Linked DNA regions of Roseiflexus sp. RS-1. The protein of the gene in region 2 interacts with the protein of the main gene of each other region in a pairwise test. Links are inferred from orthologs where the notes say so. Each region holds a gene or a part of one and is shown on either strand. Other genes may lie near its edges. The genes, in order: gyrA and gyrB.

Region 1 (8,375 bases), 850 kb from region 2 along the record:
GCGGAGGCGCTGGTCCACACGGTGCTGGGCGATGGCGTGACGATTGAGCAGACATTCCGTGGCGCCGATCTGGTGGGAACACGCTACGAAAACCTGTTTGATGGCGTACCCGCTCCCGGCGACACGGTCGACTGGTCGCGCGCCTATACCGTTGTCGCCGATGATTTTGTGTCGCTGGAGGATGGCACCGGCATTGTGCACATCGCACCTGCCTATGGCGACCTTGAGATCGGCAGGAAGTACGGCTTGCCGACCCTCTTCTCGGTTGACCTGTCAGGCAATGTGCTGCCAGAGTTTGCATCGCTCGGCTTTGCTGGCAAGTTCTTCAAACAGGCAGACCCGGATATCACGCGCAACCTGAGGACGCGTGGTTTGTTGCTGAAGAGCGGGCGCGTCAAGCACTCGTACCCCTTCTGCTGGCGTTGCGACACGCCGCTCCTCTACTACGCCAAACGCTCGTGGTACATCCGCACCACCGCAATGAAGGATCGTCTGGTGGCGAACAACCGGTTGATCAACTGGGTGCCGGAGCACATTCGCGAAGGACGGTTCGGTAACTGGCTGGAAAACAACATCGACTGGGCGGTGAGTCGTGAGCGCTACTGGGGGACGCCGATCCCAATCTGGGTAGCGGAAGACGGCTACGCCGAGTGCATCGGCTCGCTGGCAGAACTGGAGCAAAAAGTGGGGCGCAGCCTGAAAGACCTCGATCTGCACCGTCCCTATGTCGATGAACTCACCTGGGTCGATCCGCAGCACGGTCTGATGCGGCGCATCCCCGACGTTGCTGATTGCTGGTTCGACTCAGGTGCGATGCCGGTGGCGCAGTGGCACTATCCGATGGAGAACGCCGAGATCTACGAACTGGCAAAGCAGGCGGATTACATCTGCGAAGCGGTGGATCAGACCCGTGGATGGTTCTACACGCTGCACGCGCTCTCAACCCTGCTGTTCGACCGCCCGGCGTTCAAGAATGTCATCTGCCTGGGGCACATTCTCGACGCCGAAGGGCAGAAGATGAGCAAGTCGCGCGGCAATGTCGTCGATCCCTGGATGGTGATGAACGAGCATGGCGCCGACGCGCTGCGCTGGTATCTGTTCACCGCTGCGCCCCCCGGCAGTCCGCGACGCTTTTCGGCAGGGCTGGTCGCTGAGAGTTTACGCAAGTTCCTGCTGACGCTGTGGAATACCTATGCGTTCTTTGTGACCTACGCCAACCTGGATGGCTGGAGTCCGGGGAACAATGGCGTTGCGGAACACCTCGATCCGGCGACGCTCACTCCGATCGATCGCTGGGCGCTGGCGCGGCTGAACAGTCTGGTGCGCGATGTGACCGCCGCCTTTGAAGCCTATGATGTCACGACGGCGGGACGCGCCATCGAGGATTTCGTTGATGAACTGTCGAACTGGTACGTGCGGCGCAACCGGCGCCGCTTCTGGAAGAGCGAGCACGACCGTGACAAGCAGGCAGCATATGCAACGCTCTACACCTGTCTGCTCACCGTCGCAAAACTGGTGGCGCCATTCATTCCGTTCGTGGCAGATGCGATCTACCGCAACCTGGTTGGGCTGGAGGCACAGGAAGCCTCCCCCGATACGCCGGAGAGCGTTCACCTCGCGGCATGGCCCGTCGTCAACGAGGCGCTCCTCGATGACCGCCTGGTGGACGATACAGAAGTGCTGTTGAAAGCCGTTTCGGTCGGTCGCGCAGCGCGGCGCGCAGCGGGCATCAAAGTGCGTCAACCGCTGCGCGAGATGTGGGTGCGCGCCCCAACCCCCGCCGCGCTTGAAGGGTTGCGTCGCTTTGAGGCGGAACTGCGCGAAGAACTCAACGTCAAAGCAGTGCGCTACCTCGACAGCGCAACCAGCCTGGTCGAGTACCGCTTCAAACCCAACCTGCGCCTGGTCGGTCGCAAATACGGCAAACTGGTGCCAGCGCTCACTGAGGCGCTCCGCGACCTGACGGGCGATGCAGCGCGCGCGGCGGCGCAGGCGGTCGAAGAGGGGCGGAACATCACCCTCTCCATTGAAGGGCAGACCATCGAACTTCTGCCGGAAGAGGTGCTGGTCGAAAGCAGTTCTCCGCAGGGGTACGCGGTCGCCGAGGATGGCGGCGTTCTGGTTGCGCTCGACACCACCCTGACGCCGGAATTGACGATGGAAGGGCTGGCGCGCGAACTGGTGCGCAATATTCAGGATGCGCGCAAAGATGCCGGGTTTGCTATCAGCGACCGGATCATCGTCTATCTGGGCGGCGCCGACGGCGACGCTGAGGTAGAAGCCATGCTGCGCGCCTGGGGCGACTATGTGCGTGAAGAGACGCTGGCGGACGACCTGCGCCTCTGTGCGCCGCCGGATCACGTACACACCACAACGCTGGAACTCGATGGGGGGCGCACGCTCATCATCGGCGTCAGCCGGCGTTAAGGGGCGACGGTCTGTTCCCCTTGTTCCCCTACGCGCGGGGATTACGGCGTTCAGACGCGAGGGGATGGTTGCGGCATTTCGATGGATCGCGCCTGGAGATGTAAAGGCGCGTCATCGCCTCTTCCTGGCTGCGCCTGGCGCGACGAAGGGCGCAGCCAGAAACGTCACCCTTCGCCGCGCAACCGGCGCAGTTCTTCCTCAAGAGCACGCAGGCGCGCTTCGGCAGCGGCGCGCAGGCGCGCTTCGGCTTCCCGTGCCGCTGCTTCCTGCTGCGCCCGTTCCGCTTCTCGCCGCGCCTGCTCCTCGGCAGCGGCGCGCAGGCGCGCTTCGGCTTCCCGTGCCGCTGCTTCCTGCTGCGCCCGTTCCGCTTCTCGCCGCGCCTGCTCCTCGGCGGCGGTGCGCAGGCGCGCTTCGGCTTCCCGCGCTGCTGCTTCGCGCCGTGCCCGTTCCGCTTCCCGCCGCGTCTGCCGCTCTGCTTCCTTCGCCCGCCGCACCACGGTCGCATAGTCGCCGAACGCCGCACCGTGCTCGTCGTAGCAGACGACGTGATCGCCTTCAATTCTCAGCCACAGGTCGGCAATCACCAGATGCACCCGCTCTGCCGCGTCCGGCGGGTGCAGTCGATACACCCCGTCGGCCAGCCGATAGTCGAGCAGTCGCAGGCGGCGCGCTCCCCTGCGACTCTGATTGTCCACAATCACGTACTGCGGCACCCCTGCCCGCGCGTAATGGTCAACCTTGATCTCCAGATCGTTCTCGCGCGTCTCCGGCGAGGTGATTTCAATGATCATCGCCGGACGCGCCCCTTCGACCGCCACGTCGAACGTGCTCCAGTCCTGGCGTTCGACGATGCCGGGAATGACCATCACATCCGGTCCGTGCGGGCGCAGGTCGGGCACATCCCACGCAATGCGCACATCGCTGAGCACAATCGCCGCGCCGGATTCCTCCAGGCGGGTGCGCAGCACTGCCGTCAGGTACATCCGGTCGATCGCGTGGCGGTCGCTGTGCACGATGAAATCTCCCACTTCCGGGTGCAGGACATCCTCCAGGGTCAGCGGAACCTGTTCCAGATGATGCGGATTGTCGGGGGTGGGACGCGGCACGAGGCGCCAGCCGTAACGAAACGGTCGTCGGCAGGCGGTGCGCCCGGCGCAGATGCGGGGGTCGTCGTGTGCGTCATAGCGGTTCCTCACGTGCGGTTAACGATTCTTTTACCCCCTGGTCGGGTCGATCAACACACGATCACTGCGTTCTTCGCTCTCGTCCGGCTCCTCGACGCACAGCGCCGCCACGCGGTCGTTCGGCGCCAGGTTGACAATCGTCACACCCTGCGTATTGCGCCCGAACATTGAAATACCGTCGGCTTCGGTGCGCATCACCATGCCGCTCTCGGTGATAAACGTCAGCAGCGAATGCTCATGCACAACATGGGCGACGGCAACCTCATCGCCGGGGCGGAGCCGGATCGTGATGACTCCGCCGGTGGCGCGCCCCTTGACCGGGTATTCTTCCAGCGCGGTGCGCTTCCCATAGCCATTGGCGGTTACCACCAGCAGCGCCGCGTTTTCGCGCGCCAGGTCCATCGAGACCACTCGATCCCCTTCGGCGAGCGCGATACCGATGACACCGGTGGCCGGTCGCCCCATTGGGCGCACCTCTTCCTGGCGGAACCGGATGGTCTGCCCACGGGCAGTGGTAAGCAGCACATCCTCGTGCCCCTGGGTCATCGCCACCCAGCCCAATTCATCGCCATCTTCGAGACCAATGGCAATCAATCCATTGGAACGCACCTGACTGTACTCTTTGATGGACGTGCGCTTGATCTTGCCGCGCACCGTCGCCATAATCAGGTATTCCGCCTTCTCGAAATCGGGGACTGCCAGCACCGATGTGACCTGTTCGCCCGGTTCGAGCGCAATCAGGTTGACCAGCGGCAGCCCCTTGGCGGTTCGGCTGGCGTCGGGGAGTTCGTGCGCTTTGATCTGATACACCTTGCCGCGATCGGTGAAGAAAAGCAGGTCGTCCATGGTACTGGCGGCCAGAATGTGCCGCACCACATCCTGCTCACGAATGGTCGCGCCACGGATGCCGCGCCCGCCGCGTCGCTGCGTCCGGTAGATGTCGGGCGACTGGCGTTTGACATACCCGCGATCGGTAAGCGTGATCAGCACCCGAACGTCCGGGATCAGATCCTCGTCGCTCACTTCGCCATCCGCATCGGGGATGATGCGCGTGCGACGCGGATCGCCGTACTTCGCCTTCAGGTCGGCGAGGTCCTGCTTGATCAGGTGCAGAATCTTGCGCGGGTTTGCCAGGATATCCTCGAGTTCGCCGATCAACTGGATGACCTCACGGTACTCCTCTTCGATCCGCTGCCGTTCGAGCGCGGCGAGTCGCCCCAGTTGCATCTCCAGAATTGCGTTTGCCTGCGCCTCACTGAGCGCAAATCCATTCATCAGGTTGGTGCGCGCATGGTCGCGCGAGCGTGAATTGCGGATCGTTGCAATCACCGCGTCGAGATTATCGATCGCAATTTTGAGACCTTCGAGGATGTGGGCGCGTGCGCGCGCCTTATCGAGATCGAACTCAGTCCGACGACGGATGACCTCGCGGCGATGGTCGATGTACTCCTGCAACAGGCGTTTGAGCGTCAACAGACGTGGCTGCCGCCCCCCTTCGACCAGCGCCAGCATGTTGACGCCGAACGTCGTCTGCATTTGCGTGTGTTTGTAGAGCGCATTCAACACCTTTTTGGGCTGCGCGTCCTGCTTCAGAATAATAACCAGCCGCATGCCGCTACGGTCGGATTCATCACGCACATCGCGAATGCCTTCGATCTTGCGATCACGCGCCAGTTCGGCGATACGCTCCTGAAGGCGCGCCTTATTGACCTGATAGGGAAGTTCGGTCACAACAATGTGGAATGCTCCCCGCGCCGCCTCTTCGATATGCGCTTTTGCGCGAATAGTAATGTGCCCGCGCCCGGTGCTGTAGGCATTCATGATGCCTTCCGTTCCCAGGATCATACCCGCAGTGGGGAAGTCGGGACCGGGCATGATTCTGGCCAGGTCTTCAATCGTTGCATCAGGGTTATCGATCAGATGCGTGATCGCGTCGCACACCTCGTTCAGATTATGCGGCGGGATGTTGGTCGCCATACCGACGGCGATGCCAGCGGCGCCGTTCAGCAGCAGATTGGGAATACGCGCAGGCAGAACGACCGGTTCACGGTACAGCCCATCGAAGTTGTCGCGGAAATCGACAGTATTCTTTTCGATGTCGGCGAGCATTTCTTCGGCGATCGGCGTAAGACGCGCCTCGGTATAACGCATCGCCGCTGGCGGGTCGCCGTCGATGCTGCCAAAATTCCCCTGCCCCTCGACGAGTGGGTAGCGCATATTCCAGGGTTGCGCCAGACGCACCAGCGCATCGTACACGGCACTATCGCCGTGAGGGTGCATCTTGCCCAGGATTTCGCCAACGATACGCGCGCACTTCTTGAACGGCTGATTCGCCCGTATCCCCATGTCCCACATACCATAGAGGATGCGCGTCTGAACCGGTTTGAGACCGTCGCGCGCATCGGGGAGCGCGCGCGAGACGATCACGCTCATCGCATAGTCGAGGTACGCGCTGCGCATCTCGTCGGTAATGTTGCGCGGTCGAACGATCCCGATTTCCATACGATCTCCTGAACATGATCAACGGCGGCATGAAAGCCGCCGGATAACGCTCTGCCTGCATCTGTTCCAGGTGTAGTATACCGTTAAGTCGTGTGTTTGTCCAGAATTTTCAAACCTTTGTTCTACTCCACGACGGGACGTAGTCCGCGCACCGCCACTGGTCCAAACCCCAGGTAGTCACACGACGTCAACTGGTAGTAGACGCCATCGACCAGCCCCTGTGTTGCTACCGCCCAATCTTCGGGGCGGTGCAGATGCCCATACACGCAGGCGGCCGCCTTTGCAGCCGCAATCCGGCGCGCGAATTCGGTCGGGCGGCGCCCCGCGAACGGCGGGAAGTGGATCATGACAATGATGGGGCGTTTGCCGGACGCCAGATGTTGCGCCGCCGCCAGCGCCGTGTCGAGCCGCATCAATTCGCGCTCGTAGTACGGGCGGTCGGTCGACTCTTGAAATCCGGGGGTTTCCGGCGTATTCCAGCCGCGTGTGGCGCACACCACCGCTTCGCCAATGTCAATCGCGCTCGCTTCGAGAATATCGATGCCCGGAGGGAGTGAACGCCGCACCCGGTTGGTGCGTTCCGAACTCCACCAGTAGTCGTGGTTGCCGCGCGAGATGATCTTGCGCCCCGGCAGCGCCGCGATCCACTGGAGATCGACCAGCGCGTCCTGAAGCTTCATTGCCCACGAGGTGTCGCCAGCGAGCAGCACAACGTCATCGGGCTTGACCCGCGCACGCCAGGCGGCGGCGATGCGCTCCGGGTGGTCCTTCCAGCGACTGCCGAAAATGTCCATCGGCTTGGGTCGGGCGAAGGAAAGATGCAGGTCTGAGATGCTCCATACCATGCTGCGCATGGTACCAGACTTGTGCGGGTATGCCAAATAGGTGGCGACTGCGCCTGCTTTTCGACTTGCTGGTAATCAATGCCAGGCAATACGTTCCCCCGGCGTCACAACCGACCTGAACGGCGTGGCGCGCGTTGTTATTTTGTGGGTTGTTTTGATATTATAATAATCACCACCATTACCTGCCCCGGTGATGGTTCAGTGATGTGCGAGACTACTGGCAGGGCTGGGCTTTGTGGTGAGTCGAGTGGTTTTGTGCTTTTCGCTCAACGGTGCGTCTTATGCCGCGCAACGAATCCGACACCCGTGCGCAATTAGTCGATCCGTTACTCAACCGTGCCGGTTGGACGCGCAGCCAGGTGACACGTGAGCACTATTATCGTCCTGACTGGCAATACACACCAGGGCGAGTTATTCTGCGCGGCGGACGCGTCGAGCGTGAGAAACCGCGCGTTGTGGACTATCTCCTGCGCTACACCGAAGCGTTCCCAATAGCCGTCGTAGAAGCCAAAGCCGAAGACCTGCCCGCTGTCGCCGGTCTGGAGCAAGCCAAACGCTACGCCCGCGAGAACAATTTGATGTTCGCCTATGCCACCAATGGTCACGAGATTATTGAGTGGGATGGGTTCACCGATACCACACGCGAACTCAAAGAGTTCCCGTCGCCTGATGAGTTGTGGCGGCGCTGGGAGTTGAACACCGGCGTTCATTCGCCTAAAGCGGCAGGACGCACAATCGCAGAGTTGCGCCCGCTGTACAACGCTGCCGTAGCCGCCGCCCGCCAGCGCAACCCCCTGCTGCATCCTTACGCGCCGTCCAGCCTGACGCGGGGCAGTGAGCCGCGCTACTTTCAGGAAGCCGCCATCCGTGAAACGCTGGTGCGCGTGATGCGCGGGCAAAAACGCATCCTGCTGACCATGGCCACCGGTACTGGCAAGACCTTTACCGCCATGCAGATCGTCTGGAAACTGGTCAAGTCGGGCTGGTTGCATCAACAAAAGGGACGTGCGGGTAAAATCTTGTTCCTGGCAGACCGCGAGGTATTGCGCAACCAGGCGTATAATGCGTTCAGCCCCTTTGCGAGCGACCATGGTGACCCGCGCTTTATGCTGGATGGCAAACGCCGCCTGAGTTTGCAATACGACCTGTATTTTGGCATTTATCAGACGCTGTGGGCAACCGATCCCAGAGGGAAGCGTCTGTTCGAGCAGTTCCCGCACGATTTTTTCGATGTGGTGATTGTGGACGAGGCGCATCGCTCCGGCTTTGGCACATGGAAAGAGATTCTCGATCACTTCGAGAGCGCCATCCATTTGGGAATGACTGCCACCCCCAGGCAAGACGAAAATGTGGATACCTACGCTTACTTCTGTGCCGAAGAGCCAGCCATCCCGCTCGACCCGCAAGACCCTTCCAA
Region 2 (8,288 bases):
ACCATACGCTACCGGCAGGCGCAGAAGATCGGCAAGGAGTTACACGATTATCTCCAGACGCGCGCGACGGTGCAGGTGCGCTACACGCCAGATCAACCCGACATTGCGATGCTGGACGAACAATGGGTGGCTGCCATCAAGGGCGCGTCGAGCACATGAGCGCATGTGTTTTCATCCATGAGTCCGCTGCAAAAAGGGCATGTCACCGCAGCGACGCGGCGTTTGCAGAGGAAGATTCTCTCGCGTATCACGCACACGCACGCTACGCCATGCATGGGTCGTTTTCAGGGTTCTCTGCGCCCCCGGCGTCTCAGCGGTGCGTCTTTGCAGCAAAGCACGAGTCCGCTGCAAAAAGGGCATGTCACCGCAGCGACGCGGCGTTCGCAGCGGCGGCTTCCGTATCGCGTCACGCGCATGTATGTCGTTTTTTACCCTCTGCGCCCCCGGCGTCTCAGCGGTGCGTGTTTGCAGCAACGTCATCCATAGAAATCGGTGAACCCATCAGCATCCAGGCGTTCGAGCATGCGCCGCACTTTCTCCGCCGATTCGGGGAACGGCGCTTCCGCGATCGTTTCAGCGGCGATATGCGCGGCGCGCTTCCAGACGCTCTGCGGTGCGCCGAGCAGCAGTTCCAGCAGTTCGGTCAAGGCGCGCCGCAAACGTGGCGTATCATCGCCGCGCAGTTTTGGCAGGATCTTCTGCTTGATCTGAAGATCGAGCGCCTGCTGCGGTGTCATCACCCCCTGCGACTGTTCAATGTAGCGTATTATCTCGTTCAGCACACGATACCCGAATGGTTGTCCGGCACGCGCGACAATGCTATGCACTGCGACAATGACGTTCCAGATCGTATCGTCGATAGCGCCAGGGTATGCTGTGCGGAACCCTTCCAGATCGACATCGGTCAATTCAATCACATTCGCGCGGTCGAGCAGTTTATCGGAGAGCGCATGCGCGCTTTCATCGACATTGACCGTGCCGGTGATCGCCACATTCGCCGGCAGGCGAAAAGGATTGGACAGCACCTCGCCGGTGACCGTCTCAACAACAGCGGCGGGCGCGCCGAGGTCGATCAGGCGATCATCGGTTTCCATCGCCGACAGGATCGGCGCCAGGTAGTATTCCGGTCGCGCCAGGTTCATTTCATCGAGACAGACAAAGTAGCGCGCGGAAGGGTCGGCGGATGCGCGCAGCAGAAAGCGGAGAAACGGCGTTGGATGGTATTTTCCGGTGATCGCATTGTAATAGCCGAGCAGATCGCGGGCGCTATGCCAGTCGGGCTGCACGGCGACGAGCAGATAGCGCTCATTTTCCTGACCAGGCGCGAAGCGTTCACCGACCACCGCATCGGCGTACAGACGAGTCAGGCGGGTTTTGCCGGTGCCGGAAATGCCCGGCAGGATGACAAGCGGACGGGTGCGCAGCGCGACATGGTACGCACGAATAATACGCTCCGACAGGGTAAAACCACGGGCGTGGATGCGCTCGATAATCACCTCAACAGGAGGTTCTTCCGCTGCCGTGTAGGCAGCGCGCTGTTCGCGCAACCAGGCGGCGCCGGTCGGATCGCGCGCTTCGGCTCGCTCCATGAGCGCCTCATTGAGCGGCAGCAGGGTCAGCGCATCGTCGATCAACCGCTCGATAAACCCCGGTTGCAGCACCTGCGGATCGTCCCAGCGATAGGCGAATCCTGCCAGCAGCGACGATGCTGCACGGTTCGCCAGATAACGGTCGAGCCAGTGCGTCTCCACATCGGAAGGACGTTCGCGTTCGGCAAATCGCACGTCGGTGAGCCGTTCGACCAGCGGCGACCAGAAAGCGCGTGATTCCTCCCACAGACGCGCCAGGTCTTCTTTGCGTCGCCGCGCGACGTGCAACGCAACAAGGATCAGACGCTCGGCGCCGCTGACCGCCACGTAGACTCCTGCACCGCGCGGCGGTCGATCAACGACCATGTAATACTCGTTGATTGGATCCCGCACTCCCCGACCACGGTTGATGGAGCGTTGACTGCGGTAACTGATCTCGTAGAGGTTCCAGATGCGCGGAAAACGCACGGAAGCCTCTGCGCCGAGACGTGCTGCGCATGTTGCCAGCACCGGATGCAACCGTTCCTGAATGGCATTCCAGCGCGCTGCGACACCGGGAACCGTCAGCGCGGCAAGCGCTTCTGGCGTGAACATGCTCTGATCCGACACGGTGGAGAGCGTCATTTCCTGGCTTTCTGATGCATTGTAACCTTCTTATTATAGCACCGTTGACGATGATGGACCGGCAAGCGAGAAGGGGCAGGAGATACATGTGTCACGTTGTCCAAAACGAACACCCGTTCACATCCCTCCCCGATCCCTGGCGATATATGGTATAATATGGAGGTTGTCTGTGACATATTTAGAGCGTCCGTATGCGGCAATCCGCCTCGATCATCGACACGCTGAGCGAAGGGTATCGCGCCATTCACCGGAGGCCGGCTGCGCTGCTGCTGGTGTTCGTCTTTAATCTGGCGCTTCTGATCACAGCACCGGTCTCATTTGCGCCGCTTTTCAATCGCTTCGATAGTTTTCTGACCAGGCTGGCAGGCGCATCGACGGACACAAACAGCGACACACAGGTTCAGATGAGTGCACTGCTGGCGGAGCTTGGTCAGACAGACCTGCGACAGACGCTGGCGTTGATGAACGTGATGCCGCGGTTTGTTATTCCGCGGTTTGCGCCCGGTGCGCTGGCGACCGGCAGTATGAGCGCGGTGGTGACCATCGCCAGTGTTCCGGAGGCGCTGCTCACGTTCGTCCTGATCAACCTGATCGTCTTTCCGATCGGTATTCTGTTTCTCACGCTGGTTGGTGCAGCAGTGCGTGGTGAGCCGGTGTTGCACCGCGATTTCTGGCGCGTGCTGGTGCACATTGGTGTGGCAGTCCTTGGGGTGATGGCAATCCTCGCCGCAGCGTTCGTGCTGATCGGCATACCGTTCACCTTCGCGGCTGCCCTGCTGATGGCGGTGAATGAGGTGCTGGGCATCCTGGCGTTCAGCCTGATCCTGGTAGTGATCATCTGGGTGCAGATTTATGTCGGTTTTGCCAACGAAGCGATTGTGATGAGCCGGGTGGGACCGCTGCGCGCTATTCGGACGAGTTTCGAGGTGGTGCGCCGCAACCTGTGGGGCGTCGTCGGTCTGTTGATCCTGTCCCTGATCATTACCCGTGGAACCGAGGTGATCTGGGAAATGTTCGGCAATTCGACAGCAGGCGGCATAGCGGCGGCGCTTGGCAGTGCGTACATCGGCGCCGGACTGGCGGCGGCGCGTATGGCGTTCTACCGTGAGCGCCTGCGTCGTCTGAGTGAGCAGCACCTGGTCCGACCAGGGGCATAACAGTGTGACACGCATTGTGTACATCCGTTGACCTGCACAGCATCCGTTGTCGGAACGACGCCATCAGTATCGTTCAGGCATCTATCGTATCAACATAACGAAGAACGACTCGAGCCACCTATGACGACAGAACCACTGCAGCCGGTCGAAGCAACCGGCTACGACGAAAATCAGATCCAGGTTCTCGAAGGTATGGAGGCGGTACGCCGCCGACCTGGCATGTATATCGGTCCGACCGATGTCAACGGACTGCACACCATGGTGCGCGAAGTCGTCGATAATTCGGTCGATGAGGTGATGGCCGGGCGCGCGACGACCGTTGAAGTCACCATTCACCGCGACGGTTCGGTGACGGTCGCCGACGACGGGTATGGCATTCCCACCGGTCCGCATCCCAAACTGGGCGTCAGCACGCTTCAGGTGGTGATGACCGTGCTGCACGCTGGCGGGAAGTTCGATAACAAGAGTTATAAAGTCTCATCGGGATTGCATGGCGTTGGCGTATCGGCGGTCAATGCGCTCTCGGCATACATGCGTGTTGATGTACATAATGCACGCGACGGGATGCACTACTTCCAGGAGTATCGCTGCGGTGTGCCGCAGTGCGAGGTGCAGAAGGTCGGTCCGACCACGCGGCGCGGGACGATCACGCGCTTTCTGCCGGATACGACGATTATTCAAACGCTGGATTACAACTTCAAAACGCTGGCGCAGCGCTTCCGTGAAATGGCGTATCTCAACAAAGGGTTGCGCTTCAAGTTTGTTGACGAACGTGACGGGAACGAGGTCAATTTCTACTTCGAGGGCGGTATCCGCTCGTATGTGCGCCACCTCAACAAGGACAGGAATGTCCTGCATAAACAACCGTTCTATGTTGAACGGATCGTCGATGATGTGATGGTGGAAGTGGCGTTGCAGTACACCGAAAGTTTTGATACCGACTCGGTGTATGCATTTGCTAATGGCATCAACAACACTGATGGCGGTGCGCACGTCGCCGGTTTCCGCAGTGCGCTGACGCGGGTGATCAACGCCTATGCGCGCAGTAAAGGGCTGCTTAAGGAGAATGAGGGCAATCTGACCGGCGATGATGTGCGTGAAGGGTTGACGGCGGTGATCAGCGTCAAACTGCGCGATCCGCAGTTCAGTTCGCAAACCAAGGAAAAACTGGTCAGTCCTGCGGCGTCGGGCGCGGTCAATACGGTGTTTGGCGACGCGTTCAGCGCCTGGCTTGAGGAGAATCCACAGGAAGCGCGGCGGATCATCGAGAAGTGTATTGCGGCGGCGCGCACGCGCATCGCTGTTCAGAAGGTGCGTGAAACGGCGCGCAAGAGTGCGATGGAGGGTTTTTCGCTGCCGGGTAAACTGGCAGACTGCTCGGATACCAATCCGGCGCGCACTGAACTGTTCATTGTTGAGGGCGATAGCGCTGGCGGGAGTGCGAAGCAGGGGCGCGACCGGCGCTACCAGGCGATTCTGCCGCTGCGCGGTAAAATCCTCAATGTCGAGAAGAGTCGGCTCGACAAAATGCTTTCCAACAACGAGGTAAAGGCGCTGATCACCGCCATCGGCGCCGGTGTCGGCGATCAGTTCGATCCAGCAAAACTCCGGTATCACCGGATCATTCTAATGTGCGACGCCGATGTCGATGGAAGCCATATTCGCACGCTGTTGCTCACCTTCTTTTTCCGCTATATGCGTCAGATTATCACCAATGGGCACCTCTATCTGGCGCAACCGCCGCTGTACCGGATTGTTCACGGCAAGACGGAAAAGTATGTCTTTACCGATGCGGAGCGTGATCAGTACCTGGCGACACTTTCGTCTTCCGAGCGGAATAAAGCGACGATCACGCGCTACAAGGGGCTTGGCGAGATGAACGCAGCACAGTTGTGGGAGACGACGATGAATCCGCTCAACCGTCTGCTGCTCCAGGTGACGCTCGAAGATGCGCAACAGGCGGATGAGACATTTACCATGCTGATGGGCGATCTGGTGCCGCCACGCAAACGCTTCATTCAGACGCACGCGCTGGAGGTGCGGAACCTCGACATTTGATGGTGTGCGCCCACTTTTCCTCGCTTCATGTTCACTCAATGCGCACACTGCGTCCCCTGCCCCCCTTCTCCTTGTACGGGAGAAGGGGGTCCTTCTGGCGTCATGGCGACCGAACAGGAGATGGAACGCAAGATCCTGGAGGGGTGTTGTTCCCCGATATTGAGTGCGAAACGGAGGCAGGGGTGTTTCACGTGAAACAGGGGCGCTATTCCACACCCTGCAGATACTCCAAAACCTCTTCCAGCGACATCACATCGCCATACTTTGCGTCGATATCGAACAGGTTGGCTTCGTGGGGACCGGGAGCGCGATCCCCGACACACTCACGCGGAACGATGACCCTGAAACCGTACTGCATGCCATCAACGGCGCTGGCGCGGACACACCCGCTTGTCGAGCATCCGATGAGAATGATGGTATCCACCCCAAGCGCCGTGAGTGTGGCAGCGACTGGTGTTCCAAAGAACGCGCTGGCATACTTCTTGGTGATTACCAGATCCCCATCACGCGGTGCAAGTTCATCGACAATCTGAGCGAGCGGCGAGTCGGCGGTGAGTTGGAGCAGCGCGGGCACTTTCCGGACAAACCAGCCGCCGTCGCGTCCGTCAGGCGCATAACTGACTGTTGTGTAGATCACAGGAATGTTGCGCTCCCGTACAGACTGGAGGAGGCGCGCACTGGCGCGTACTGCATCAGGAACGCCGGGCGCAGCATACAGCGGCGAGCCGGGGGTCGTATATGCTTTGATGAAATCGACCACGAGAAGCGCGGGGCGCGAACCAAAGCCGACCCGCGCAGCAAGCCCGTGGCGTTTGTAATCAGATTCGAGATCGGCCATCGACGTCCATACCCCCATACTACGATGTTACTCCAGCAGAACCATCGTCCGGCGGAATTGCGTTCCTCACGACAGACGCGCCCCGTCCGAACCTGAAGTGACATCTCCGACCTGCGCTGCTGCCCCGTTGCTTTCGCCAGAAGGCTGCGTCCTGCGTCGGGCTTTCGCAGCCGCCCACCGCAGCGGAACCGGCTTGCGCGGTGCGGGAAGGCCTGTTTCTGCTTCGCAGCGTGACAGCAACTCCTCCAGTGGCGAACTGGATACCGCTGCCCACCCTGCTCAACTCGAATGGTAGACCGGACCCGCTTTCCCTACCAGCGCCGGGAGCGGTCGTCCCAGGTGCGCGGCCAGCCAGTTCGCTGCGTCCAGCAATGTGCCGAGATCGATCCCGGTGCGTACCCCCATGCCGTGGAACATATGCACCAGATCTTCAGTCGCAATATTCCCCACCGCTCGCGGCGCAAACGGACATCCGCCGATCCCCCCCAGACTGGCGTCGAAGCGTCGCACGCCGACCTGCCAGGCAGCAAACGCATTGGCGTAGCCGGTATTGCGCGTGTTGTGAAAATGAACAGTCAGTGCTGCGCGTTGATCGAGCAGGGTCAGGGCTTCACGGCACAACCTGGCAACCTGTGTCGGCGCCCCCATGCCAGTGGTATCCGCCAGGATGATCTCGGTCGCCCCTAGATCGACTGCGCGGCGCACGAGATCCAGGACACGCACCGGCGCGACTGCACCCTCGAATGGACAGCCAAAAGCAGCGCCGACGGCAACGCCAAACGCCACGCCATCACGGACGGCTTGCCCGGCAATATGTGCAAAATCTGCCAGCGAGTCGCTCACACTGCGTTTGAAGTTCGCCTGATTCAACGACTCGCTGGCTGCCAGCACCAGACGAACATGACGCATACCGGCAGCAACAGCCAGTTCGTACCCGCGCATATTCGGGATCAGGCAGGTAAATCTGGCAGTCTCACCATCTGTCAGCGCCATTGCCACCTCGGTCGTGCCAGCTTGCTGCGGAACCTGGCGCGGGTTGACGAAAGCGCCGATCTCCACCCACGGTATACCCGATTCCACCAGACGCCGGATCAACGCGACTTTTGTGACAACCGGGAGTATTTCCGGCTCGTTTTGCAATCCGTCGCGCGGAGCGACGTCGATGATGGTTATGTCTCGCTGAAGGTTGTCCACGTTTCAAATGACCCCCTGATCGCGCAACGCCGCAAGTTCAGCAGATGACAGGCCAAGCAACTCGCCCAGCACAGCCCCGGTATGCTCGCCGAGTTCGGGACCGGTCCAGTCCACGCCACCGGGAGTTTCGCTCAAGCGAGGAATCACATTCTGCATCACCATGTCGCCAATGCCGGGCGCCTGAACGCTGATGATCGCCTGGCGCGCAACGAAGTGCGGATCGGATAACATTTCGCGTGCGGTGTAGATACGACTGGCAGGTACGCCATGCGCATCCATTAACTGCTGCAACTCGTCAGTTGTATGCTGGATCGTCCAGGCGGCGATCACCTCATCAAGTTCCGCCTGATGATTGCCACGTGCGCTGTGGGTGGCGTACCGCGGATCGGTCGCCAGTTCAGGTTGCCCCATCGCTTCAGTCAGACGACGAAAAACCGCATCTGCATTTGCGCCAATCGCAAACCAGAGACCCTCTTTCGTCGGGTAGATGTTCGAAGGGGCGACATTTGGCAAAATCGTGCCGGTGCGCTCGCGGATATGACCGGTCAACTGATATTCGGGGAGCATACTTTCCATAACCGCAAGCACTCCTTCGTAGATCCCGATATCAACGACCTGCCCGCGCCCGGAGCGTTGACGCTCATGGAGAGCAGTCAATGCACCAACTGTCGCAAAGACCGCAGCGAGCGAGTCGCCAATGCTGATACCGATTCGCGCAGGAGGACGATCAGGAAAACCGGTGACGGCGCGGATTCCACCCATTGCTTCGCCGATGCTGCCAAACCCCGCCTTGTCACGGTACGGTCCCGTCTGACCAAATCCGCTGAC

Evidence for each region.
Region 1: the proteins of gyrB (region 2) and gyrA interact in binary tests that used the Escherichia coli proteins (3 or more experiments, as listed by UniProt). The link is inferred for Roseiflexus sp. RS-1 from one-to-one orthologs.

The regions. Positions count from the first base shown.
Region 1 is NC_009523.1:896,284-904,658, forward strand. Bases 3,378-6,421 are described here. They hold gyrA (DNA gyrase subunit A), read right to left. Parts: upstream 6,114-6,421; coding sequence 3,642-6,113; downstream 3,378-3,641. Other genes in these bases: ROSERS_RS03765 (metallophosphoesterase), read right to left, coding at 6,236-6,421. Also shown: ileS (isoleucine--tRNA ligase), read left to right, coding at 1-2,427; more of ROSERS_RS03765, read right to left, coding at 6,422-6,967; hsdR (EcoAI/FtnUII family type I restriction enzme subunit R), read left to right, coding at 7,240-8,375. UniProt on the Escherichia coli protein: A type II topoisomerase that negatively supercoils closed circular double-stranded (ds) DNA in an ATP-dependent manner to maintain chromosomes in an underwound state.
Region 2 is NC_009523.1:49,884-58,171, forward strand. Bases 3,003-5,959 are described here. They hold gyrB (DNA topoisomerase (ATP-hydrolyzing) subunit B), read left to right. Parts: upstream 3,003-3,490; coding sequence 3,491-5,428; downstream 5,429-5,959. Other genes in these bases: ROSERS_RS00235 (hypothetical protein), read left to right, coding at 3,003-3,370; ROSERS_RS00245 (N-carbamoylsarcosine amidohydrolase), read right to left, coding at 5,634-5,959. Also shown: ROSERS_RS00220 (zinc ribbon domain-containing protein), read left to right, coding at 1-159; ROSERS_RS00230 (McrB family protein), read right to left, coding at 477-2,213; more of ROSERS_RS00235, read left to right, coding at 2,405-3,002; more of ROSERS_RS00245, read right to left, coding at 5,960-6,266; ROSERS_RS00250 (hydroxymethylglutaryl-CoA lyase), read right to left, coding at 6,546-7,460; ROSERS_RS00255 (CaiB/BaiF CoA transferase family protein), read right to left, coding at 7,464-8,288. UniProt on the Escherichia coli protein: DNA gyrase negatively supercoils closed circular double-stranded DNA in an ATP-dependent manner to maintain chromosomes in an underwound state.